DNA from 3 places in the Pseudomonas sp. Y3 TE3536 genome. Region 2 is predicted to be linked to each of the others. Evidence: riboswitches for the same ligand, from Rfam matches in the RefSeq annotation. Region 2 holds a riboswitch; each other region holds the start of a gene.
What was found. A riboswitch is a leader RNA that binds a small molecule or an ion and turns the genes downstream of it on or off. The one in region 2 is predicted to bind cobalamin.

Region 1: it holds a riboswitch for cobalamin, as region 2 does, so the genes downstream of both, AB7M33_RS20395 (TonB-dependent receptor) here and cobW (cobalamin biosynthesis protein CobW) in region 2, are expected to answer to the same signal.
Region 3: it holds a riboswitch for cobalamin, as region 2 does, so the genes downstream of both, AB7M33_RS24155 (CbtB domain-containing protein) here and cobW (cobalamin biosynthesis protein CobW) in region 2, are expected to answer to the same signal.

Annotation. Positions count from the first base shown of each region.
Region 1 covers NZ_JBRJHU010000001.1:4,495,596-4,503,436, reverse strand. The annotation lists gene AB7M33_RS20405 (ABC transporter substrate-binding protein) at 1-41, opposite strand, end outside; gene AB7M33_RS20400 (ABC transporter ATP-binding protein) at 38-823, opposite strand; gene AB7M33_RS20395 (TonB-dependent receptor) at 870-3,008, opposite strand; cobalamin riboswitch at 3,117-3,323, opposite strand; gene nikA (nickel ABC transporter substrate-binding protein) at 3,543-5,117, shown strand; gene nikB (nickel ABC transporter permease subunit NikB) at 5,119-6,060, shown strand; gene nikC (nickel ABC transporter permease subunit NikC) at 6,057-6,902, shown strand; gene nikD (nickel import ATP-binding protein NikD) at 6,903-7,673, shown strand; gene nikE (nickel import ATP-binding protein NikE) at 7,670-7,841, shown strand, end outside.
Region 2 covers NZ_JBRJHU010000001.1:4,898,350-4,906,190, forward strand. The annotation lists gene AB7M33_RS22180 (EamA family transporter) at 1-409, opposite strand, end outside; gene AB7M33_RS22185 (AraC family transcriptional regulator) at 523-1,368, shown strand; gene AB7M33_RS22190 (sensor histidine kinase) at 1,281-2,672, opposite strand; gene AB7M33_RS22195 (response regulator transcription factor) at 2,650-3,330, opposite strand; gene AB7M33_RS22200 (branched-chain amino acid aminotransferase) at 3,489-4,508, opposite strand; gene AB7M33_RS22205 (hypothetical protein) at 4,884-5,243, opposite strand; gene AB7M33_RS22210 (glyoxalase superfamily protein) at 5,240-5,617, opposite strand; cobalamin riboswitch at 5,729-5,942, shown strand; gene cobW (cobalamin biosynthesis protein CobW) at 6,043-7,110, shown strand; gene cobN (cobaltochelatase subunit CobN) at 7,114-7,841, shown strand, end outside.
Region 3 covers NZ_JBRJHU010000001.1:5,390,098-5,397,938, reverse strand. The annotation lists gene cobM (precorrin-4 C(11)-methyltransferase) at 1-452, opposite strand, end outside; gene AB7M33_RS24165 (cobalamin biosynthesis protein) at 485-877, opposite strand; gene AB7M33_RS24160 (CbtA family protein) at 895-1,587, opposite strand; gene AB7M33_RS24155 (CbtB domain-containing protein) at 1,597-1,782, opposite strand; cobalamin riboswitch at 1,877-2,098, opposite strand; gene AB7M33_RS24150 (LLM class flavin-dependent oxidoreductase) at 2,378-3,478, opposite strand; gene AB7M33_RS24145 (LLM class flavin-dependent oxidoreductase) at 3,506-4,840, opposite strand; gene AB7M33_RS24140 (dipeptide ABC transporter ATP-binding protein) at 5,122-6,738, opposite strand; gene AB7M33_RS24135 (ABC transporter permease) at 6,735-7,625, opposite strand; gene AB7M33_RS24130 (ABC transporter permease) at 7,628-7,841, opposite strand, start outside.

The DNA of each region.
Region 1 (7,841 bases), 400 kb from region 2:
GTCAGCAGCGCCAACAGGCCGATCAGGTAGCGGACAGTCATGTTCGGGTGATCCAGGTAATGCGTGGGTAGGGATGCAGAGGATGCGGGTCGACCAGCGCCTCGACGCCGAAAACCTGCAGCAGCAGCGCGGGGGTCAGCACCTGCTGTGGCGTACCGCAGGCGACGATGCGCCCGCCGTCGATGACGTACAGCCGATCGCAAAACGCAGCCGCCAGGTTGAGGTCGTGGAAGCTGGCCAAAATGCTCAGGCCCAGGCCACGCAGGTGCTGAAGCAGCTCCAGCTGGTAGCGTGGGTCGAGGTGGTTGGTTGGCTCGTCGAGTAGCAGCAGCTGTGGCGTCTGCACCAGCGCCCGGGCCAGCAGCACGCGCTGTTTCTCGCCGCCAGACAGGCTGGCAAAGGCCCGTTCGCCCTCGCCGGCAAGGCCAACTTGCGCCAGTGCCTGGGCCACTTGCCGGGCGTCCTCGGCCGTGTCGCCGTCGAACAAGCCCTTGTGCGGTGCGCGCCCCATCGCAACGATGTCGCCAACGCTCAAGCCAAACGCGTCGGGAAACTCCTGCAGCACCACCGCGATGCGTTGTGCGCTCCAGCGTGCGCTGCGTTGCCAAAGGTCATCACCGCCAAGGCGCACACGGCCCTCGGCAGGTTCGTTGGCGCGGTAGGCGCACCGCAGCAGGCTGGTCTTGCCGCTGCCATTGGGGCCGATCAAGCCGACGAACTCGCCCTGCTCCACCCGCAGGTCCACACCCTGCAGCAGCGGGCGCGGCGGCTGTCCCCGTTCAAGCAGGGCCCAGTCCAGGGCCTCGATGTGCAGTTGCGTCATGGGCATCACCTCCAGGAAGCACCGGCCAGGGGCCGGTGCGACAGGCTCAGAAGCTGTAGTCAGCTGTGACGAAGAACGAACGCGGTTCGCCCAGGTACCACTGCCGGCCGTTGTTACCCGTGGTGGTGGCGTACTGGCGGTCGAACAGGTTGTTCAACTGCAGGCCCAGGGTCAGGTCCGGTTGCACGTGCCAGTCGATGTTGGCGTCAACCACGGTGTAGCTGGGCACCTCGACGGTGTTGGCGTTGTCGGCGTAGCGGCTGTCGACATAGCGCGCCCCGGCGCCGGCACTGAAGCGTTGGCCGAAGTCTTTGCTCAACCACAGGTTGGCGGAGCGGCGCGGCACGTTGATCGGCTGGTTGCCGGAGTAGTCGTTGGCGCCACTGGCAAACTCGTCATACTCCGCGCGCACCCAGGCGGCGTTGGCAGACAGTTGCACGTCATACGGCAGGCGCAGTTCGAGGGTGGCCTCGATGCCGTCCGACGACTGTTGGCCGACCTGCTGTTGCAGCGTGGGGTTGAGCGGGTCGGTGCTCAGCAGCTTTTTCTTGACGATGTGATACGCCGCCAGGGTCCACTCGCCTCGCCCGTCAGGCAGCATGTGCTTGATGCCGGCTTCGGTCTGTTTGGCGGTGCTCAGGTCCCATTGCTGCTGCGCGGCGTTGAGGGTGAGCAGGTTGCTCACACCTTCGGTACTGGTAGCGTACTGGCCATAAACCGACAGGTCCTCGGTCAGCGCGAACACCAGGCCGGCGCGCCAGTTGTCGCCAGACAAGCTGCGATCGGTGCGGGTATCGGCATCCAGGTCGTCGCGGTTCAGGTGCACCTGGTCGCGGCGTGCACCGGTGATCAACGACAGGCGCTCGGTGAGTTGCGTGCGGTTTTCGGCGAACAGCGAGAACTGCTTGGCCTGGTTGGCTTCGCGCGAGCGGTAAGGGTCGTTGCTGATGTACTCGCCCCCACCGGAACCGGACAGCGGCACGGTATCGGTCAGGGTGTTGCCGAAGTCGTGCTTGCGCACGAAACGGATCGTGTTGTAGTCGGCGCCCACCACGGTCTGGCTGTCCAGGCCGAACAGTGGGTGTTGCAGGGTGAACGACTGGCGATCGCCAAGCTGTTCCTGGGTCTGCTTGATGCTGATGAAGCTGCTGCGCCGCACCTGGTCGCCTGGCAGCCAGGTGTAGGTCTCGGCGTTGCGCCAGCGGCGCTGGGCCTTGAGGAAGTACAGTTGGTTGCTGGCGGTGAGGTTGTCGTTGATTACCCAGTCGGTGACTAGCCGTGTGGACTGGTCGTTGTAATGCACTTCGGCGTTGTCGACGTTGTAGTTGTGATCGCGCAGCGACTCGCGGTAATGCCCGTCCACCAACGGCGTCCCCATGTACTGCTGCGGGTCTTGGTCTCCGTAGTCGTGGCTGAGGGTGAAGCTCAGTTCATCGCTGGGCTGCCAGCGCAGCGCGCCGCTGATGGCAAGGCTCTGCGAATCGCCCCGGTCGACCCAGCCGTTGCTGGCCAGCTTGTTGAGGTTCAGGCGGTAGCTCAAGGTGTCGGTCAGCGAGCCGCCGCTGTCCAGGGCCATCTGCCGACGGTCATCCGAGCCGTAGCCCAGGCGCAGGTGATTGCGGATTTCGCCTTCAAAGGGCTTCTTCGGCACGACGTTGACCACCGCACCGGTGGCGCCCTCCCCGTACAGCACCGAGGCCGGGCCGCGCAGCACATCGATGCGCTCGACCGACCAGGTATCGACCGGGAAGGTCACTGTGCCGGCGCCCACGTACAGCCGGGTACCGTCGTACAACTGCATGGTCGAGCTGTGCCCGGTGAAGCCGCGGGCCGACAAGGCCGTGCCGCCGTTACCGGGGGTGCCGATGAAGGTGATGCCGGGTGAACGGGTGACCGCGTCCTGCACCGTGGCGTTGTTGCGCTTGAGGATTTGCTCGGCACTGATATTGGTCACGCTGGCTGGGGTTTCCAGCGGCGTCAGGCCAAGCCTCGAGCCACTGGTGCCTGGGGTATGCAGGTCGGGCTGAGGGTTGTGCTCGGCCGTGCCGGTAATGTCCGTGGCCGGTAGCGCCAGGGCGTTGTCCGCCTCGGCGGCGTGGGCGGCAACAGAGAGAAAAACACAGGGCACCAGGCTGGCGTGCAGCAGCGTACCTGGCAGAGAACTGAACAGCGAATAACGGGACATGTCGTTCCACTTGAAGCAGGAATGAAAGAATCCCGGGGGAACAACGCAAAGAGGAATCGCGGGCGAGCACGCCCACGGAAACCGGCCTGCGCCCGCCCACCGCGGGTTTGCCAAACGATGCTTCAGGCCGGTCTCCGGGCTCGCGAGGGTCATGAAGCCTTCACCTTCCCATGCCAGGGCACAGTGGTGTCTTGAATGCTTCGCTCGCATACCGTTGCGGGGGCAGCGCCGGACTGATCATCGAACGATGACGAACCGGCTTCCCGTTTCACCCCATGCACGGCGGCAGGGGGCACCTGAAACAGGCGCGCAGATGACCATCAAAAGCCCGCTGCGTCAACCGGCTTGTGGCAAACAGGTCGCCTGAGCTCGCCACTTCAGGCCCTGGGCGAACGCGTCACGGTTCAATCATCGCCAGGGCTTTCTACTGCCTTTTCTGGCGCGGCATTTTGTAACGTTCAGTAAGAAGTTTTTGCATGGACATCATTCCCACCACTCTTTAGCCTTACGCCTCCGTCGAAGTGGGGACCCCGTGTGAAGCAGCAGTCAGCTAAACGAAAGCCCGCCCTCTGGGGCATTCTCATGGTCGCCGCGAGCCTCTGCGCACACGCAGAAAGCACACCCCAACAAAGCCCGACGCTGGTGTATTCCTGGCCCGTTAACGCAGGCCCGCTCGACCCACACGGCTACTCGCCCAATCAGATGTACGCCCAGGCCATGGTGTATGAACCGCTGGTGCGTTACACCTCGGCGGGCACTGTAGAGCCGTGGTTGGCACAGGCTTGGCAAGTCTCCGACGATGGCAAGACCTACACCTTCAACTTGCGAGATGGCGTGCGCTTCAGTGACGGCACGCCATTCGACGCTGCAGCTGCCAAGGCCAACCTGGATGCCGTCCTTGCCAACAGCCAACGCCATCGCTGGATGGAGCTGGTCACCACCCTCGACCACATCGAGGCCCCTGACCGCCTGACCTTGCGCCTGGTGCTCAAGCACCCGTATTACCCAACGTTGATGGAACTGGCCCAAGTGCGCCCGCTGCGCTTCGGCGCCCCACAGGCCAAACCTGGCGAACCCGCCGGCACCGGCCCATGGATGCGCGTCGAATCGCGCTTGGGCGAGTATGACCGCTTTGCCCGCAACCCCTTTTACTGGGGCGCAAAGCCGGCCTATGGCGAGGTGCGGGTAAACGTCATCCCTGATCCCAACAGCCGCGCGCTGGCCCTGCAGGCCGGCGAGCTCGAGCTGATTCAAGGGGCCGCCGGCGAGATTACCGCCGGCACGTTCGTGCGCCTGCGCGACCAAGGCTTCGCCACCGCCCTCTCGGCACCGCTGGCTACCCGCACCCTGGCGATGAACACCGGGCATGGCGCCACCCGTGACCTGGCCGTGCGTCAAGCGATCAACCAAGCGGTGAACAAGCAGGCCATCATCGACAAGATTCTGTATGGCCTCGAGCCCCGTGCCGATACCCTGTTCGCCAGCAACATGCCCTATGCCGACATCGGCCTGAAACCCTACGCCTACGACCCTGCCCAAGCCGCCCGCGAACTTGACGCTGCCGGCTGGACCCTGACGGCAGGCACAACGGTACGTAGCAAGGCCGGTGAACCGCTGTCGATCGAACTGGTGTTCCTCGGCACCAGCGCACTGCAGAAGAGCCTGGCCGAAGTGCTGCAAGGCGAGCTGGCTAACGTCGGCATGCGCATTGAGCTGCGTGCGGTCGAAGAAGGTGGGCTGGTCCGGCGCCAGCGCGATGGCGACTTCGGCATGATCTTCGCCGACACCTGGGGAGCGCCCTACGACCCGCACTCCTTTGTCAGCTCCATGCGCTATGCCGGCCATGCCGACTACATGGCGCAGCGCGGTTTGGCGATCAAGGACGAACTGGACCAACGCATTGGCCAGGTACTGGCAAGTACCGACGCGCAGCAACGCGCCGAACAGTACCGGTTCATCCTCACCACCTTGCATGAGCAAGCCGTGTACCTGCCGATTTCCTACCTTACCGCCATCAGCGTTCGCCGCGACTCCGTTGCCCATGTGCAATTTGGCAGCACGCTGTTCGACGTGCCGTTCGAAGCCATGACACCGAAGCAGGGAGACTGACATGCTGCGCTATATCCTGTTGCGGCTGGCACTGCTGGTACCGGTAATGCTCGGTGTTTCACTGCTGGTCTTCGTGCTGCTGCACCTGGGCAGCACCGACCCGGCCCTGGACTACCTTCGCCTGTCGCACATCCCGCCGACTGACGCGGCCATTGCCGAAGTCCGCCATACCTTGGGCCTCGACCGGCCGTTGCTTGAGCAGTACCTGACCTGGCTCGCGAAGGCCGTGCAGCTGGACTTCGGTATTTCATACCTCACGGGGCGGCCGGTGCTCGACGACCTCCTTTACTACCTGCCCGCCACCTTGCAACTGGGCGGCCTGGCCCTGGCCTGCACGCTGCTGCTGTCGATTCCGCTTGGCCTGGTGGCTGCGCGCTGGCAAGGGCGCTGGCCCGATCACGCCGTTCGTGCGGTGACGTTCCTGGGTGTCTCGATGCCCAACTTCTGGTTGGCGTTTCTGCTGATTGCGCTGTTTTCCCTTTGGCTGGGCTGGCTACCGCCACTGGGCCGCGGCAGTGCCGGGCATCTGGTGATGCCGGTACTGGCGATTGCCCTGATGTCGATGTCGATCAACGCCCGCCTGTTGCGGGCAAGCCTGCTGGAGGCCAGCGGCCAGCGTTATGTCACCTACGCCCGTGCCCGCGGGCTGCCCGAGCGCCGGGTATGGCGTGACCACGTGCTGCGCAACGCCTGGCTACCTTTCGTCACGGCCACCGGTATGCACATTGGGGAATTGATCGGCGGGGCACTGGTAATCGAGACCATCTTCGCCTGGCCCGGCGTCGGCCGCTTCGCGGTGTCGGCGGTGCTCAACCGCGACTTTCCGGTCATACAGTGCTTCACCCTGCTGCTGACAGGCCTGCTGATGGTCTGCAACCTGGTGGTGGATGTCTGTTATGCCTGGCTCGACCCTCGCAGCCGTCTTGAAGGGGTCGACGCATGAGTGTGCTGGCCATCTTCCGTCGCGCTACGCTGGCCGGCCAGGCCAACCTGATTGCAGGGCTGGTACTGGTCAGCGTGCTCTGCATGTTGGCCGTGTTTGGCCAATGGCTTGCCCCGCACGACCCGGACCTGGTCGACCTCGGCCGACGCCTGATGCCACCGGACAGCAGCCACTGGCTGGGCACCGACCACCTTGGCCGCGACGTGCTGTCCCGGTTGATCGTCGGCACACGACTGTCGCTGGGCAGCGTAGTGCTGACACTGGCGCTGGTGCTGTTTCTGGGCCTGCTGGTGGGCGGGGTGTCCGGGTTTGTCGGTGGCAAGGTCGACCTGCTGCTGATGCGCCTGTGCGACATGTTCATGACCTTCCCCACGCTGGTGCTGGCGTTCTTCTTCGTCACCCTGCTGGGTACTGGCCTGAGCAACGTGATCATTGCCATCGCCCTGTCGCACTGGGCATGGTATGCGCGCATGGTGCGCGGCATGGTCATCGCCCAACGCGGCCGCGAATACGTGATGGCATCACGCCTGGCCGGTGCTTCACGTTGGGCACGGCTGCGCCAGCATGTGCTGCCGAACATTGCCGGCCCCTTGCTGGTGCTGGCCACGATGGACATCGGGCACATGATGCTGCATGTCTCGGGGCTGTCCTTCCTCGGCCTTGGCGTCACCCCGCCCAGTGCCGAATGGGGGGTGATGATCAACGATGCCAAGGAGTTCATCTGGACCCAGCCGCAACTGCTGCTGTTGCCTGGGCTGATGATCTTCTTCTCGGTAATGGCGTTCAACCTGCTGGGCGATGCGTTGCGTGATCGCCTGGACCCATCCCAGGAGGCTCATTGAATGCCAGTGTCGACGTTACAGCTCAAAGGCCTGTGTATCGAAGGGCGTGCTGGCGTGTTGGTGGACGACGTCGACCTGCAGCTGCGCCGCGGTGAAGTCTGTGCCCTGGTCGGTCACAGCGGATCGGGCAAATCGCTCAGTTGCCTGGGTTTGCTTGACCTGCTGCCGCCAGGCCTGCGCCGTACACGCGGCCAGTTGCTGCACGATGGCAAGCCATTGGCGGCCGATCAGGTGCGTGGGCAGCTTGCCAGCCTGATCCAGCAGAACCCACGCAGTGCATTCAACCCTGTGCGCAACATGGCTAGCCATGCCCAGGAAACCCTGAAACTGCGAGGGGTCGTCGGCAGCGCTGCACATGCGCGGATGGATGAATGCCTGGAGGCCGTGGGGTTGGATGACCGCAGTCGGGTCTTGCAGTCGTTCGCGTTCCAGCTCAGTGGTGGCATGTTGCAGCGCATGATGATCGCCCTTGCGCTCATGGCCGAAAGCCCCTTTCTGCTGGCGGACGAGCCCACCAGCGACCTCGACGCCGTGAGCCAGGCGCGCTTTCTCGACCTGCTCATGAAGCTGGTGCAGCAGCACAGGCTTGGCGTGCTGTTGGTGACCCATGACATGGGGGTGGTTGCCCGCTGTGCCGACCATGTCGCGGTGATGGAAGCGGGGCGCGTCGTCGAGCGGCAAACAGTGCATGGCCTGTTCGATCAGCCTGCCAGCGCCACCGCCCGCACCCTGCTTGAAGCCCATCAGCTACTGAACGGGAGCCAGCCATGAGCCTGCTGCACGTTAACCAACTCGGGCATGGCTACCGTTCCGGAGGGCTACTGAGCAGACGCGGCTGGCTGCAGGTGCTCGACGGCATTGAGCTTGAGTTGCAGCCCGGTGAGTCGCTTGGCCTGCTCGGCAGCAGCGGCAGCGGCAAGAGCACGCTTGCCCGGTTAC
Region 2 (7,841 bases):
TGCCCGGGCTTGCTGCGAGGATGCCAACCAAGCCGGTCGCCGCTAGCACGATGCCGAGCAGTTGCGGGCCGCTCAGGGGCTCGCGAAACAGCAAGCAGCCCCACGCCAGGGTAAAGAATGCACTGAACTGGATCAGTAGCGAGGCGCTGCCTGGTGGCACACCCATGGCGATGCCGAGATTGATCAGTGCCCACATGGCTACGCCGAAGATCAGGCCATAGGCACCTAACCAGCGGACGGCAACCTTGGGGCGCTTGACGAAAAACACCCACGGCAATGCGCACAGCGCGAAGCGTAAGCCGGTGAGCAGCAGTGGGTCGACGTGGGCCAAGCCCAGTTTGGTGATCGGGAAGTTAAGGCCCCATAGGGCTGTGACCAGGACGGCAAGGGTCAGGTGTTTTCTGTGCATGGTTTGGCAATCTTCTGAGGTCGCGGCAGTGCGCCTTGACGCTTCAGTCACTATGCCGCGGTAACGGTTTGGCCCGCTTTCAATTCAAGGTCGAATCCAATTAAAATCAGGCCATGACCTACGTTGAAGATACGCTGTACGACGACACGCCTTGTGATGTGGTGGTGACGAGAAAGGCCTTTGCGGATGGCGAACTGTTCCCGATGCATCGCCATGGTCGAGGCCAGTTTGCCTTTGCCGCTTGCGGCGTGATCACGGTTGCAACCGAATCAGGTAATTGGGCCGTGCCGCCCTTACGGGCCATCTGGGTGCCTGCAGAAGTGGCCCATGCCATGCAGATGCGCGGCCCGGTAACCATGCTCAATGCCTATATTTGCCCGCAGGCCGCCGAGCGGGTTGGGTTGCCTGGGCATTGCCAGGTGTTTGCGGTTTCCCCTTTGGTGCAGCAGCTGCTTGAAAAGGCGATCGAAGTGCCTGCGCAATACCCCTTGCAGGGGCGTGATGCCTGCTTGATGGGCTTGCTGCTGCATGAGATTGCCGACATGCCGGCGCTGTCGCTGAATGCGCCGATCCCCGAGGAGCCGCGCCTTGCGCGGGCATGCCGAGCGTTTCTGGCAGCGCCCTCGCTGCAAACAGGCATCGATGGCATGGCGGACTGGGCCTGCATGAGCCGGCGCACGTTCACGCGCCAGTTTCGCGTGTACACCGGGATCAGCTTCATTGAATGGCGCCAGCAGGCATGCTTGCTGGACGCCGTGGTTCGGCTTGGCAAAGGGGAGCCAGTCACCCGCGTCGCGCTGGCGCTTGGCTACAGCAGCCCGAGCGCCTTTGCGACCGTGTTCAAGCGCTTGCTGGGCGAGGCGCCCAGCCGTTACTTCGATGCCCCCGTCAATGGGCAATGCAGTACCAGCCTGGCGCCGCCCAGTTCGCTGGCGCCTACCTCCAGCCCAAACCCATGAAGGTCGACGATCGCGGCAACGATCGACAGGCCCAGCCCGAAGCCTGGGTGGCGGTGACCTTCCTCGCTGCGATAAAACCGCTTGAGTACCGCCGTACGTTCCTCTTCGGGAATCCCCGGGCCGCTGTCCTCGATGGCGATGTGCAGGCCTTGGTCGTCCTGCGTCGCCAACACGCGCACGCGGCCACCCTCTGGGGTGAACTTGATAGCGTTGCCCACTAGGTTGGCCAATGCCTCGAACAGCAGTTCGCGGTCACCGTGCAGCGCCGGTAGCTGCGCGGGCTGCTCAAGCTCCAGGCGAATACCGCCATCTTCCGCCAGCGGCAGGTAGAAGTCGTGCAGCTCTACCAGCAGACCATGCGGGTCGAGTTGTACAAAACCTGCACGCCGCTGACGGTCCTCCAGTTCACTGATGCGTAACAAGCCGCGAAAGCGCGCCATCAAGGTATCGGTTTCGCCAATCGCCTGGTCCAGCGCCTCGGCTTGCGCCGAATCTGCGGCACTCTGCTGGCGGATTCGGTACAGCTGCGCGCGCAGGCGGGTCAGCGGCGTGCGCAGGTCGTGGGCAATGTTGTCGCACACCCCCTTGACCTCGTGCATCAACCGCTCGATGCGGTCGAGCATGGCATTGACGATGGCGGCAAGCATGTCCAGCTCGTCGCGACGGGCTGAAAGCGGCAGCCGGTGGGTGAGGTCGCCGGCGACGATCAACTCGGCCTGGGCCTGAATCGCGCGAATGCGCTTGAGCGGCCTGCGGCGCAGCAGGTACCAGCCGGCAAACCCGGGGATCAAGGTCAGGGAAATACCCCAGAGCAGGGCATGCAGGATGATCCGCGTGACCACAAACAACGAGCCATTGTCCCGTACCAGCACCAGCCAACGGCCATCCTGCACTTTGATGGCCACGGCGTCGCAGCTGTCGCGTGGCATGTGCGGGTCATCGGCGTCCAGGCAGCGTTTGAGCTCATGCACCTTGCCGTCCAAGCCTAGCTCTGAAGGCAGCGTGCGCAGGCGGCCGCCAAGCGGGTTGAGCTGGGCATCGAACAGGCCGTAGGCATCGAAGCTGCGCTCTTCGAAGGCCTGGCTGGCAATCAAGGCGTCGTCCAGTTGCTTGCCGCTCATGTGTGCGAACAGGTGCTGGCGCTGCAGCATGGAATGGCGAGTCAGTTTGTTCAGGTAGCTGGAGACCTCGAAGTACAGCACCCCCATCAGGATGCTGCTCCAGGCCACGAACAGAAAGCTGTACAGCGCCAGCAAGCGGCTGGTTGACGAGCTCCAGCCCTTAGACGGGTTCAGCAATGGCATAGCCGGAGCCCCGTACCGTACGGATCAGCGGCGATTGGCCGGGCGAGTCGATCTTCTTGCGCAAGCGGCCGATGTGGACGTCGATGAGGTTGGTGCCCGGGTCGAAGTGATAGCCCCAGACTTCTTCGAAGATCATCATCCGCGTGATCACCTGGCCGCTGTGGCGCATCAGGTATTCGAGCAGTTTGTACTCGGTCGGCAGCAGATTTAGGGTGTGCTCGCCGCGGCGTGCTTCGTGGCTGATCAGGTCCAGTTGCAGGTCGGCGACTTGCAGGCGGGTCTGGGTCATCGGCACGCTGTTGCGGCGCAGCAGCACCTCGACACGGGCGGCCATTTCGTCCGAGGCGAACGGCTTGGTCAAGTAGTCATCCCCCCCGGCACGCAGGCCACGCACGCGTTCGTCAACGTCGGACAGGGCGCTGATCATCAGGATCGGCGTGGCGATTTTCAGGTTGCGCAAGGTCGTGACGATGGTCAGGCCATCGACTTCGGGCAGCATACGGTCCAGGGTAATCAGGTCGTAGCCACCGGCAATCGCCTTGGCCAGGCCTTCCCGGCCATTGTCGGCCCAATCCACGTCCAGGCCGTGGCTGGAGAGTTCGGCGACGATTTCCTGGCCGGTGACGGCGTCGTCTTCGATGGTCAGTACGCGTGGCATGCTGGTTCCTGGGCGGCGAATAGAGGCTTGATTGTGCCAAAGAATAGACAAACGGCGATTTAAGAAAAATTCATCTGGCGGTTCGGGCCCGACCCAGCAGCCAAAAAAAAGGGCATGCCATCATCTGGCATGCCCCTTTGTCAGGCTTGCAAAGCGCCTCAGGCGACCTTGACGATCCAGCCTGCTGGTGCTTCGACGTCACCGCTCTGGATGCCGGTCAGCTCGTTGTAGAGCTTCTGGGTTACCGGGCCGACTTTTTCCAGGTCATGGAAGACGTGCAGCTTGCCGTTGTACTCGATGCCACCGATCGGGGTGATTACCGCAGCGGTACCGCAAGCGCCTGCTTCGATGAAACGGTCGAGGTGGTTGATCTCTACATCGCCTTCGATCACTTTCAGGCCCAGGCGCGATTGCGCCAGTTCCATCAGCGACAGGCGGGTGATGCCTGGCAGCACGGAGGCCGATTTCGGAGTTACGAACTCGTTGTTGGCGGTGATGCCGAAGAAGTTGGCCGAACCGACTTCCTCGATCTTGGTGTGAGTCAGCGGATCGAGGTAGATGGCGTCGGCGAAGTTGTTTTTCTTGGCTTCAGCGCCCGGCTGCAGGCTGGCGGCATAGTTGCCACCGACCTTGGCCGCGCCGGTACCTTGTGGGGCGGCACGGTCGAAGCTGGAGATCTGGAAGTTGTGCGGCTTCATGCCGCCTTTGAAGTACGAGCCAACCGGGATAGCGAAGACCGAGAAGATGAACTCGGGGGCGGTGCGCACGCCGATGTTGTCACCGGTGCCGATCACGAACGGGCGCAGGTACAGGGCGCCTTTGCCATGGGGCGGCACGAAACGCTCGTTGGCCTTGACCACTTGCTTGCACGCCTCGATGAACACATCGGTCGGCACGTGTGGCATCAGCAGGCGGGCGCAGCTGCGCTGCATGCGTGCGGCGTTCTGGTCCGGGCGGAACAGGTTGATCGAGCCGTCCTTGCACCGGTAGGCCTTCAGGCCCTCGAAGCACTGTTGGCCGTAGTGCAGGGCAGTGGAGCCTTCGCTGATGTGCAGTACGTTGTCTTCGGTCAGGGTGCCCTTGTCCCACTCGCCATTGCGCCATACGGACAGGTAGCGTTTATCGGTCTTGATGTAGTCGAAACCCAGCTTGTCCCAGTTAATGCTCTCGTTACTCATGACACCCTCGATTGTCTTGCAGATGCCCGATCGCTCGGGCTGCTGTTATATGCGCACCACGCCACGATAATACATCCGTCGCGGATCGGGAACGGCCAGTCACGAAACAGCGTGCGATTGGGTAGGGGGAGGGCGTATGTCTGGGGTTTTGCGGCGGCTATGAGGCCGAGCGCCGCCCGCGCGGCGCTTCGCAGCACAAGGCTGCTCCTACAGTCAGTTTCGGGCCAATTATTCCTGAGGCATTGACGCCCGCCTCGATACTGGCCCGAAACAGACTGTAGGAGCAGCCTTGTGCTGCGAAGCCCCGCGCAGGCGGGGCTCGATCTCGAGAGCGCCGAAGACCCTCCGCCATACACCCAGGCCACTACTTCTATCTCAGCGCCCCCGCAACCGCTTACCCCAATCCCCGCCGTGGCTCCGACTACAAGCCTCTTCACTGTCAAACCGCACATGCCAGGCCGGGTGGTCCAGCCGTATCCCCACTTCATCAAGCGCCTGACAGGTCAACGCCAGCATCCGCGCTTTGGCCACCCCAGCCAGCGCTGCAGCCTTGTCTGCCTCGCGCTCGAATACCCAGGTAATGCGCAGGCTGGCCGGAAAACTGTCGGGGTCAAGGTGATGGGTAAGCCAGGTGAACCCGACAATCTCTGCCTTGGCCGTTTCGCAGGCGTCCGTCAGGCAAACCACCAGCTCACGCTCCACGCGGGCCATTTCGCGCTTGCCCATGGCCTTCATTGCGAGGCCTCATCATCGATTTGCTGGCAGAAGCGCAGGCGGTTGCCAAACGGGTCATGGACCTGCATCTGCAGGCCCCAGTCCAGGCGTTCGGCTTCGGGGCGGGCGTAGCCGTAGCGTTTGGCCTGAAGTTCGCGCTCGAGGGCGCGCAGGTCGTCGAGGCGGGCGAACACGGTCGAACCCGGGGTGGCATCGCCGTGGTGTTCGCTTAGGTGCAGGATCAACCCGTCGCGGTGGATTTGCGCGTACAGGGGCAGGTCCGGGCTGAAGCGGTGTTCCCAGTCCAGGCTGAAGCCGAGGAAGTCGAGGTAGAACTCTTTGGCTTTTTCGACCGAGAAAATACGCAGTACCGGGATGGCGGGGGCGAGCGGCATAGGGCGTCCTTGGCCGTTGATAAAGGTGCAACTGTAGCGCAGATGCGCCAATGCCTGTGTGTCTGTCGCGCAATGGTCGACGGCAATGGTTGACCACCTGCCAGCCACTGCGTAGCCTTGCCACTTCGAGGTTCTTCGGCCAGGCCGAAGCTAAGACGGGAACGCGGTACAAGCCGCGGCTGCCCCCGCAACTGTAAGCACCGACAACGGGTCGACACAGCCACTGCGTAACCGCGCGGGAAGGCGTCGCGCCCTCCAGCCCTGCTATTCAAAGCATGGCAGGTACGGTGCGAGCCAGGAGACCTGCCTCGAGGCGATTTCGACTTTCAACCGGGCGGGGTGATCCGGTGGCGAACAAGCCCGGCCGACCTGGCCCGTGGCTTTCGTCCTGCATGCCCGCGCCATCTTGCCAAGGGCATCGCGACATGAAAACACTGGCCAAACTCCCCGTCACCATCGTTACCGGCTTCCTCGGTTCGGGCAAGACCACCTTGCTTCGCCACATGCTCGACAACGCCCAAGGCCGCCGTATCGCGGTGATCGTCAATGAATTTGGCGAACTGGGCATCGATGGCGAGATCCTAAAACAGTGCAGCATCGGTTGCACCGAAGAAGAGGCCAGCGGCCGCGTGTACGAGCTGGCCAATGGCTGCCTGTGCTGCACCGTGCAGGAAGAGTTCTTCCCAGTCATGCGCGAGTTGGTCGCACGCCGTGGCGACCTTGACCACATCCTCATCGAAACCAGTGGTCTGGCGCTGCCAAAGCCGTTGGTACAGGCCTTCCAGTGGCCAGAAATCCGTAACGCCTGCACCGTCGATGCGGTCATTACCGTGGTCGACAGCCCGGCTGTGGCGGCCGGCACCTTTGCCGCCTACCCAGACCAGGTGGACGCACAGCGCAAGCTCGACCCGAACCTGGACCACGAGTCGCCGCTGCACGAACTGTTCGCCGACCAATTGGCCAGTGCCGACCTGGTGGTGCTGAACAAGGCCGACCTGATCGACGCGGAAGGCCTGGCCAAGGTCCGCGCCGAGGTGGCCGAAGAGCTGCCACCCGCCGTCAAGGTGATCGAGGCCAGCAGCGGCCGTCTGCCACTGGACGTACTGCTGGGCGTGGGCGCCGAGTCCGAGGTGCACATCGATGGCCGCCGTACCCACCACGATTCGCACCACGATGGCGATGATCACGACGATCATGACCACGACGCCTTCGATTCGATCTCCATCGACCTGCCAGAAGCCGACGAAAGCCTGTTGCTCGATGCCCTGACCCAGTTGGTGGTCGAGTTCGGCATCCTGCGCGCCAAAGGTTTCGCCGCCATCCCGGGCAAGCCGATGCGCCTGCTGGTGCAAGGCGTGGGTACCCGCTTCGACAAGCACTTCGACCGCGCCTGGCGCGCCGACGAACCGCGTATCACACGCCTGGTGCTGATCGGTCAGGACCTGGATGCCGTGCAGCTCGAAGCGCGTTTGCGCCAGGCCTTGGGCGCCTGACCCATGCACCTGCTGCGGACCCAGCCCGGCGGCTTCGTGCCGGATGACAGCATTGCCGACCTCGGCCAGACACCCGCCGAACTGGTGATCCTCTGCAGCGGCGATTCACACCTGGCATTGCTCGCCGATACCGCCGAGCAATTGCCCGAGGACTACCCCAGCCTGCGCCTGGCCAACCCGATGCAGGTGCAGAACCACGCCTCGGTCGACCTGTATGTCGACGAGGTGCTGCGCCATGCCAAGGTCATTTTGGTGTCGTTGCACGGGGGCGTTGGCTACTGGCGCTATGGCGTCGAGCAACTGGTCGCCCTGGCGGCCCGCGGCGTGCAGTTGATCCTGGTGCCGGGCGATGACCGCCCGGACCCTGAGCTGACCGGCCTGGGCACCGTGACCGGCGATCAGGCCGAACGCCTCTGGCACTACCTGCGCCAGGGCGGCAAGGCCAACGCCCTCAACCTGTTCAACTGCCTGGCCAACCAATGGCTGGGCCGTGACTATGGCTGGGACGAGCCGCAGCCACTGCCACGCACCTCGGTGTATCACCCGGCCAAAGGCAGTGCACTGCTTGAGGACTGGTACGCGCAGTGGCACCCGGAGCATCCGGTGGCACCGTTGCTGTTCTACCGGTCACACCTGCAAGCGGCCAACACCGCGTTCATCGACGTCTTTTGCGAGCGTTTGCTGGCGGCGGGGCTCAACCCCTTGCCGATTGCCGTGGCCAGCCTCAAGGA
Region 3 (7,841 bases), 490 kb from region 2:
TCGGCCAGTTGCTCGCCGGGCGGCATCGGCGAAGTGTCGCCAAAGCGCGTGAGAATCACCGTTTGCGACACCTGTGGCAGGGTCAGCTCGCAGCCTAGTAAGGCCGCACTGGCGGCAGTGGCGGTGACGCCTGGGATGATCTGGTAGTCGATGCCCAGCTCACGCAGGTGGCGGATTTGCTCGCCGATTGCGCCATACAGGCTCGGGTCACCGCTGTGCACGCGGGCCACGTCCTGGCCGTGCGCGTGTGCCGTGCGCATGGCACTGATGATCTGTTCCAAGTGCAGCTCGGCGCTGTTGATCACGGTCACGGCCTGGTGGCCTTCGAGCACAGCCGCGGGTACCAGCGAGCCGGCATAGATGATCACTGGGCACTGGCGGATCAGGCGCTGGCCCTTGACCGTGATCAGTTCCGGGTCGCCGGGGCCGGCGCCGATGAAGTAGACCGTCATGGAAAGTCCTTGCAATGAAAGGGATGCTGCGATTATCGCCCGCAGGCCAGGGCCAGAGTAGCCGGCCCGATCACTTGGCGTGTGACCCGCAGCCGGGCCGTGCCGAGGTGCTGGCTGGCCATGGCCAGCGCCGCGCTTTCTGCGACGCCCCAACAACCGCTGTGTGCATGGGCGACGGCCGAGCGATGGCTGAGCAAGGGTTCGTAGGGCAGAAGTTGCCCGGCATCGTACAGCAGCAAGGGCAGGCCAAGGCGTTTGGCCAGTTGCTGCAGGCCAGGTTCGTCGGCCTTGAGGGCGATGCTGGCGATACCGCGCAGTGCTGAAAGCGCCAAGCCATGGTCAGCCAAGGCTTGGCGCAGCAGGTTTTCGAGGGTGTCCGCCGGGCAACCCCGGCGGCAGCCAAAGCCGGCGTACAGCGCCGGCAGGGTAGCGTCTAAAACCATCAGGCCTGACTGGAGCGGCGGTACAGCCACGCGCTGAGCAGGCCCAGGGCCAGCCAGAAGGCGGCGTTGGTCAGCCAGCTGGCGACCTTGAACTGGGCTTCCAGGGCTTCAGGCGCGAGGCTTTGATGCACCTCGGGTTGCGGTGCACCGATGACATGCGGCAGTACCAGCAGCACGGCGCCTAGCGCTTTAACCAGCCAGTGGCGGGCAAATACCAACAGGGCCAGGCCCAGTGCGGTAGCGCTTGCGGTGCCGATCCACCAGGCCTGGCGTTGCCCCAGGTCAGCGGCAGCGGTGCCCGGCAGCTCTGGCGGCAGGCCCAGGGTAGGGGCCAGGCAGAACACGGCGAACCCCGCCAGGCCCCACAGGGCGCCGGTGCCCGCGCGCTTCGGTTCACGCAGGCTGTACAGGGCGACCAGTATCAGCGCGAAGCCTACCGCTACCACCAGGTTGCCCCCGGTGGTGGACAGCACGCGTTGCCAGCCGTCTTCAGGCGACCAGGCTTCGGCGCTGTGTTCATGGGCCGCGGCCCCTTCGGCGCCGTGTTCGTGATGCTCGGCAACAGGGGCTGCGGATTCGTAGGTTTCCGCTTCAAGGATCAACGGGGCAACCCAGAAGCTTTGCAGCAGGGTCAGCAGCAAGGCCGCAAGCAGCCCGCTGAAGCCCGCGGTACGGGCAATGCGCATGATCATGGGGCGTACTCAGTGGCAGGGGAAGGCGGCGCTGTGGCGGGTGTCGTGCGCCGCGTTGTGCACGGCTTCGATGTGCGAGAAGCCGGCAAAGTACACCAGGCACAGGCCCAGCAGGCTGGCGCCGACGGCGATGACGACACGCTGACTGAGGGTGACGGGGGTGGCAATGCTGTGTTTGGCGCTGGTGACGGGCATGACGCGTTCCTCTGCTTTTTGTGGGCAACGGGCAAGCGCGGCAGCCCCGAACGTGATCCGCCCAGGGGAATGCGACAGCGCCCGCCCACCGCGGGGTGTTCATGAACGTCAGGCCGGTCTCCGGGCTCACGAGGAGGAGCAGGGCTCCTGAAAAGCGCCCCTTCCCATGCCAGATGACGCGGCACAGTGGTCTAGACGCTTCGCTCGCTTACCGTTGCGGGGGCAGCACCGGCTTGGTCGGGCCCTGGTCGAGGGCTTGCGACGCACCGGTTTCCCGTTTCACCCCCTGAGGGGCACCTGAACGCGAGGCATTAGGAGACCACGAGGCAGGTTTTCCGTCAATTGCACAGCGGTGTGCGCGTGAAAAGTATTTCAGAAGTTGTAGGCCAGCAATTTTCGGGTTTTGCAGTGCCTGGGAGGTCGAGCGCCGCCTGCGCGGCGCTTCGCAGCACAAGGCTGCTCCTACATCGAAGTGGGCGCCAAGACATGTCACAGGAATAATTGGCCCGAAACAGATGTGGGAGCAGCCTTGTGCTGCGAAGCGCCGCGCGGGCGGCGCTCGGTCTCATAGGCGCCAAAAAAATCCAGCCATGCACTAAGCCGTCCGCGCGCTACGCCCAGCCTCCCGCTGCGCCACCAACCCACGAATCCGCGGAATCAGTTCCTGGCCATACTCCACCGCATCGCGCAACTGATCGAACCCGCGGAACAGGAAGGTGCTAACCCCCAGGTCGTAGTACGCCAGCGCCGCCTCAGCCACTTGGTCCGCCGTCCCTACCAGCGACGTCGAGTTGCCCGCACCGCCGCCCAACGCGGCAATCTCGGTCCACAGCCGGGTGTCATGCACCTTGCGCTGGCTGGCCAACTGCACCAGGCGCTCTGAGCCGGCGTTGCTCTTGCCGAAGTTCTTTTCGCGGCGGTTGCCCTGGCGGATGCCGATGCGCGTCTGGGCATCGGCCAGAATGCGCTCGGCACGGGCCCAGGCTTGCTCCTCGGTAGCCCCCAGGATCGGCCGCAGCGACAGGCTGAAGCGGATGTGCTTTTCACGCCCATAACGGGCTGCAGCCTTGCGCACCTTGGCAATACGCTCGCGCACCTGCTCCAGCGGTTCGCCCCACATCATGTACACATCGGCATGCTTGGCGGCCACTTCGACGGCTGCATCCGAAGCACCGGAGAAGTAGATGGGCAACTGCTGCACGGGCTTGACCAGGGTCAGGTTGTCTTCCACCCGGTAGTGCGTGCCGTTATGGTCGAACGGTTCGGTGCGGGTCCAGGTGTCGCGCAGCACCTGCAGGTACTCGTCGGTACGGGCATAGCGGGCGTCCTTGTCGAGGAAGTCGCCGTCGCGCTGCAGGTCGCCGCTGTCGCCGCCGGTGATGACGTTGATCGAGGCGCGACCACGGCTCAACTGGTCAAGCGTGGCGAACTGGCGAGCGGCGAAGGTCGGGGCCTGAAAGCCCGGGCGGTGCGCGACCAGCAAGCCGATGCGCTCGGTCAACGCAGCGACGTAGCTGGCCAGGATCAGCGAGTCGGGTGCGCTGGTGTTGACCGCCAGCAGCGCCTTGTCGAAGCCGCCGTACTCCTGGGCTTGGGAAAATGCCTTGATGAAGTCAAGGTCGACCAGCGGGCCGCGTGGTGCCTGTGATTCGCTACCTTCCTGGGGGCCGATGAGGCCAATGAATTCGAGGCTCATGGAACAGAACTCCTTGTTGGGGTGGGCTCAGGCAACGGCCGGCTGGGTGCGGCGCTGGGTGTTGCGGTTTTCCGGCACGCTGAGGCCGAAGTTGTCACGCAGGGTGGTGCCGGTGTACGCGCTGCGCACCAGGCCACGGGCCTGCAGCAGCGGCACCACCTGCTCGGTGAAGGACTGCAGGCCGTCGGGGAGCAGCGCGTTGATGATGAAACCGTCGGCGGCGCCCTGTTCGAACCAGTGCTGCAGGGCATCGGCCACCTGTTGCGGGGTGCCGACGAAGTCGCGGCGTGGGCGCGAGAAGCGCAGCGCCAATTGGCGAAGGGTCAGGCCTTCGTCGCGGGCCAGTTGCTTGAGCTGGTCCGAGGTGCCCTTGTGGCTGTCGTTGCCTAAAGTGCCGAGGTCGGGGAAGGGCGCGTCCAGGTCATGCTGGCTGAAGTCGTAGTCGTTGAACGGGCGGCCAAGGGCGACCAGTGCGTCCTCGATGCTCACCAGGTCCACAGCCTGCTGGTAGCGCTGCTCGACTTCCTCGGCGTCACGGCCAACGATAGGGCGGATGCCGGGCAGGATGAACAGCGCGTCGGGGTTGCGACCATGGCGTGAGGCGCGTTGCTTGAGGTCTTGGTAATAGGCATGGGCGTCGTCGAACGACTCGGGGCTGACGAAGAGGGCGTCGGCGTTCTGTGCCGCGAAATTGCGACCTTCTTCTGACACGCCAGCCTGGAAGATCAGCGGTTGGCCCTGCGGTGAACGTTGGATGTTCAGCGGGCCCTTGACCTTGAAGAACTCGCCCTGGTGGCCCAGGGTGTGCAGCTTGGCCGGGTCGAAGAACTGCCCGCTTTGTTTGTCACGGGTGAAGGCGTCGTCTTCCCACGAGTCCCACAACCCCTTGACCACATCCACGTGCTCGCGAGCGATTCTGTAGCGCACAGCATGGGGCGGGTGTTCGGCCTTGCCGAAATTGTCGGCTGTACCGGAAAGCCACGAAGTGACCACGTTCCAGCCGGCGCGCCCGCCGCTGATCAGGTCCAGCGAGGCGAACTGGCGCGCCACCTGGAACGGCTCGGTGTAGCTGACGGTGACCGTGGCCACCAGGCCGATGTGCTCGGTCACTGCAGCCAATGCCGAGAGGATGGTCAGAGGCTCGAAACGGTTGAGGTAGTGAGGGCTGGAGCGGGTGTGGATGTGCAGGCTGTCGGCGATGAAGGCGAAGTCGAACTTCGCTGCCTCGGCCAACTTCGCCTGCTGTTTGTAGAAACCAAAATTGACGCTGGCATCGGCAAGCGCCTGAGGGTGGCGCCATTCGCCCCAGCCGTGGCCGACGCCATGGATCATGGCGCCCAGGCGGATCTGTCGTTTGCTCATGGGAATACCTGTGGGTTGTGCTGCAAATGGAATCGATACCGCCATGCGTCACCGCGCGCGGGGGCGCCGGCGAAGCAGGGTGGGTGATAGGGAAGGGTCATGCGTGCAAGGCTCCTGGCGAGGTCGTGATGGACGGCCTCCGCCAGGAATGGGGTCGGTCTGGAGTGACCTTAGCGGGTATGGGGTGAGGTTGTGAAAGGCTTTGTGGTTCTATGCTAATTATGTTTTTAGGGTATTTACTGATCTTATTTAAATGCAAATAAATAATATTGTGTCATGACTTATGCGGCAGCTTTGTGCCCCGGGATGGCCGCGATCAGTTCACGGGTATAGTCACTCGTTGGCCGATCGAACACCGCGTCTACCGTACCTTGCTCCACCACCTGGCCTTGGCGCAGCACCAGTACGTGGTCCGCCATGCTCGCCACCACTGCCAGGTCATGGGACACCAGCACATAGGCGATCCCCAATTCGCGTTGCAATTCATCCAGCAGCGCCAGGATCTGCGCCTGCACCGAGACATCCAGTGCACTGACCGGCTCGTCGAGCAACAGCAACTCGGGTTGCAGGGCCAATGCCCGGGCAATGGCCACGCGCTGGCGCTGGCCACCGGACAGCTCGCGGGGCAGGCGGTCCAGGTAGCTGACGGGCAGGTGCACGCGTTCGATCAGCTCACGGGCCGCCTGTTCCAGCGCGGGGCCTTTGAGCAGGCCGAACGACACCAGGGGCTCGACGATGCTGTCGAACACCGTGAAACGGGGGTCAAGGGCCGCGAACGGGTTTTGCTGGACCAGTTGCATGCGCCGGCGCAAGGGCCGAAACGCCCGCCAGCCATGGCCGGTAACGTCTACCTGGTCGAACAGAATGCGGCCTTGGCTGGGCGCCTCCAGGCCAAGCGCGATGCGCAGGGCGGTGCTCTTGCCAGAGCCGGACTCGCCGACGATGGCCAAGGTCTGGCCTGGGTGCACCTGCAGGCTGAGGCCCTGCAGGGCGACGAAGCGGTTGTGCTGGCCCTTGGTCTTCGGCAACTCGAATGTCTTGCCGATACCCTCCAGGCTCAGGATCGGTTGCGTACCTGGCGTCAATGGCCCTGGTCGCCGGCGATGGGTAAAGGCGGGCGCTGCCGCAAGCAAGTCACGCGTATAGGGGTGCTGTGGTGCCTGAACGACGAGGCGAGGCGGGCCTTGCTCGACCAGTTCACCCTGTTTCATCACCAGCAAGCGGTCGGCGCGGTCGGTGGCCACGCCCAGGTCATGGGTGATGATCAGCAGCGAGATACCCCGTTCGGCCACCAGCCGCTGCAGGTGATCGAGGATCTTGCGTTGCACCGTCACGTCCAGCGCGCTGGTGGGTTCGTCAGCGATGATCAGGCGCGGGTTGCCGGCCAGGGCAATGGCGATCAGTACCCGTTGGCGCATGCCGCCCGACAGTTCGTGCGGGTATTGGCGGGCGCGCAGGGCCGGCTGGTCCAGGCCGACCTGGCCCAGCAGCGCCAGCACATCGGCGTCGAGGCTGCGGTAGCGGCGGCCGTGGGCCAGGGCCAGTGCTTCGCCGATCTGCTGGCCAACGCGCAGTGTCGGGTTGAGGCTGACCATCGGGTCCTGGGGCACCAGGCCGAGGGTACGGCCGCGCAGGTGGCGCTTCTGCCGTTCGCTGGCGTGCGCCACGTCGATGCCATCGACCCACAACTGGCCGCCATCGACTCGGGCAGTGCCCGGCAGCAAGCCAAGCAGCGCGTTGGCCAGGGTCGACTTGCCCGAACCGGACTCGCCGACGATGGCCACGGTCTCGCCCTGGGCCATGGAGAACGACAGGTGTTTGACTGCCTGGGTGGTATGGCCGCCAGCGTTGTAGCTGACGCTGAGGTCGCGCACGGCGATCAGGGGGTGTTGGCTCATCGATGGTGCTCCTCGAGGGTACGGGCGAGATGGTTGAGGCTGAACACCACGGCGACCACGAACAGGCCCGGTAGCAGCGACACCCACGGGGCAGTGATCAGAAAGTGGCGGCCGTTGGCGATCAGCGTGCCCCATTCTGCTGCCGGGGGCGCCGCGCCAAAGCCGAGGAAGCTCAGGCCGGCAGTGGCCAGGATCGCGGCGCCGAAGTCCAACGTGGCAAGCACCGCGACCGGCCCCCAGGCGTTGGGCAGGATGTGCCGCAGCAAGGTGCGGCACCAACTGGCGCCCCCCAGGCGCGCGGCTTCGACATAGGGCAAGGTCTTGACCCGCAGTACCTCGGCGCGGGTGGTGCGGGCAAAGCCCGGAATGATGCCCACGCCGACGGCGATTGCCACAGGCACCGTACCGAAGCCGATGGCGGTGACAATCGCCAGGGCCAGCAGCAGGCCAGGCAGGGCCAGCAGCACATCGATCACACGCATGAGCGCCGCGTCGACTCGCCCTCCGGCAAACCCCGCCAACACACCCAAACCAAGGCCACCGGCCAGGGCGATGCCCACCGCCAGCAGTGCCGCTTGCACCGACAGGCTGGCGCCGTACACCACGCGTGTATACAAGTCGCGGCCCAGTTCGTCGGTACCGAACCAGTGCGCGGCACCGGGCGCGGTCAGCTTGGCCGCAGGCGAGGTGGCATAGGGGTCGAAGTGGGTCAGCCACTGCGGCACCACGGCGGCGGCCAGCGCAAACAGCACCACCAGCAGCGCCACGGCGAAACCTGGGCGCGATAACAACGGTGCCACTGCCTGGCCCAAGCGCTGCACGCGGGTGCGGCGCTTCCAGGGCGTTGCGGGTGCGGCGGCACGGAACGGGCGGGTATCGGTGGTCATGGTCAGGTCACCTTCGTGGCATGCGTGATGCGGGGGTCAAGGTAGGGGTAGAGCAGGTCGACGATCAGGTTGACCAGCACGAAGGCCGCCGCCGATACCGCGACGATCGCCAGCACCACCGGGATGTCCTGGCGCAACACCGCTTCCTGGGCCAGCCGACCAACACCGTTGCGCGAGAAGATGGTCTCGACCAGCACGGCGCCGGACACGGTATTG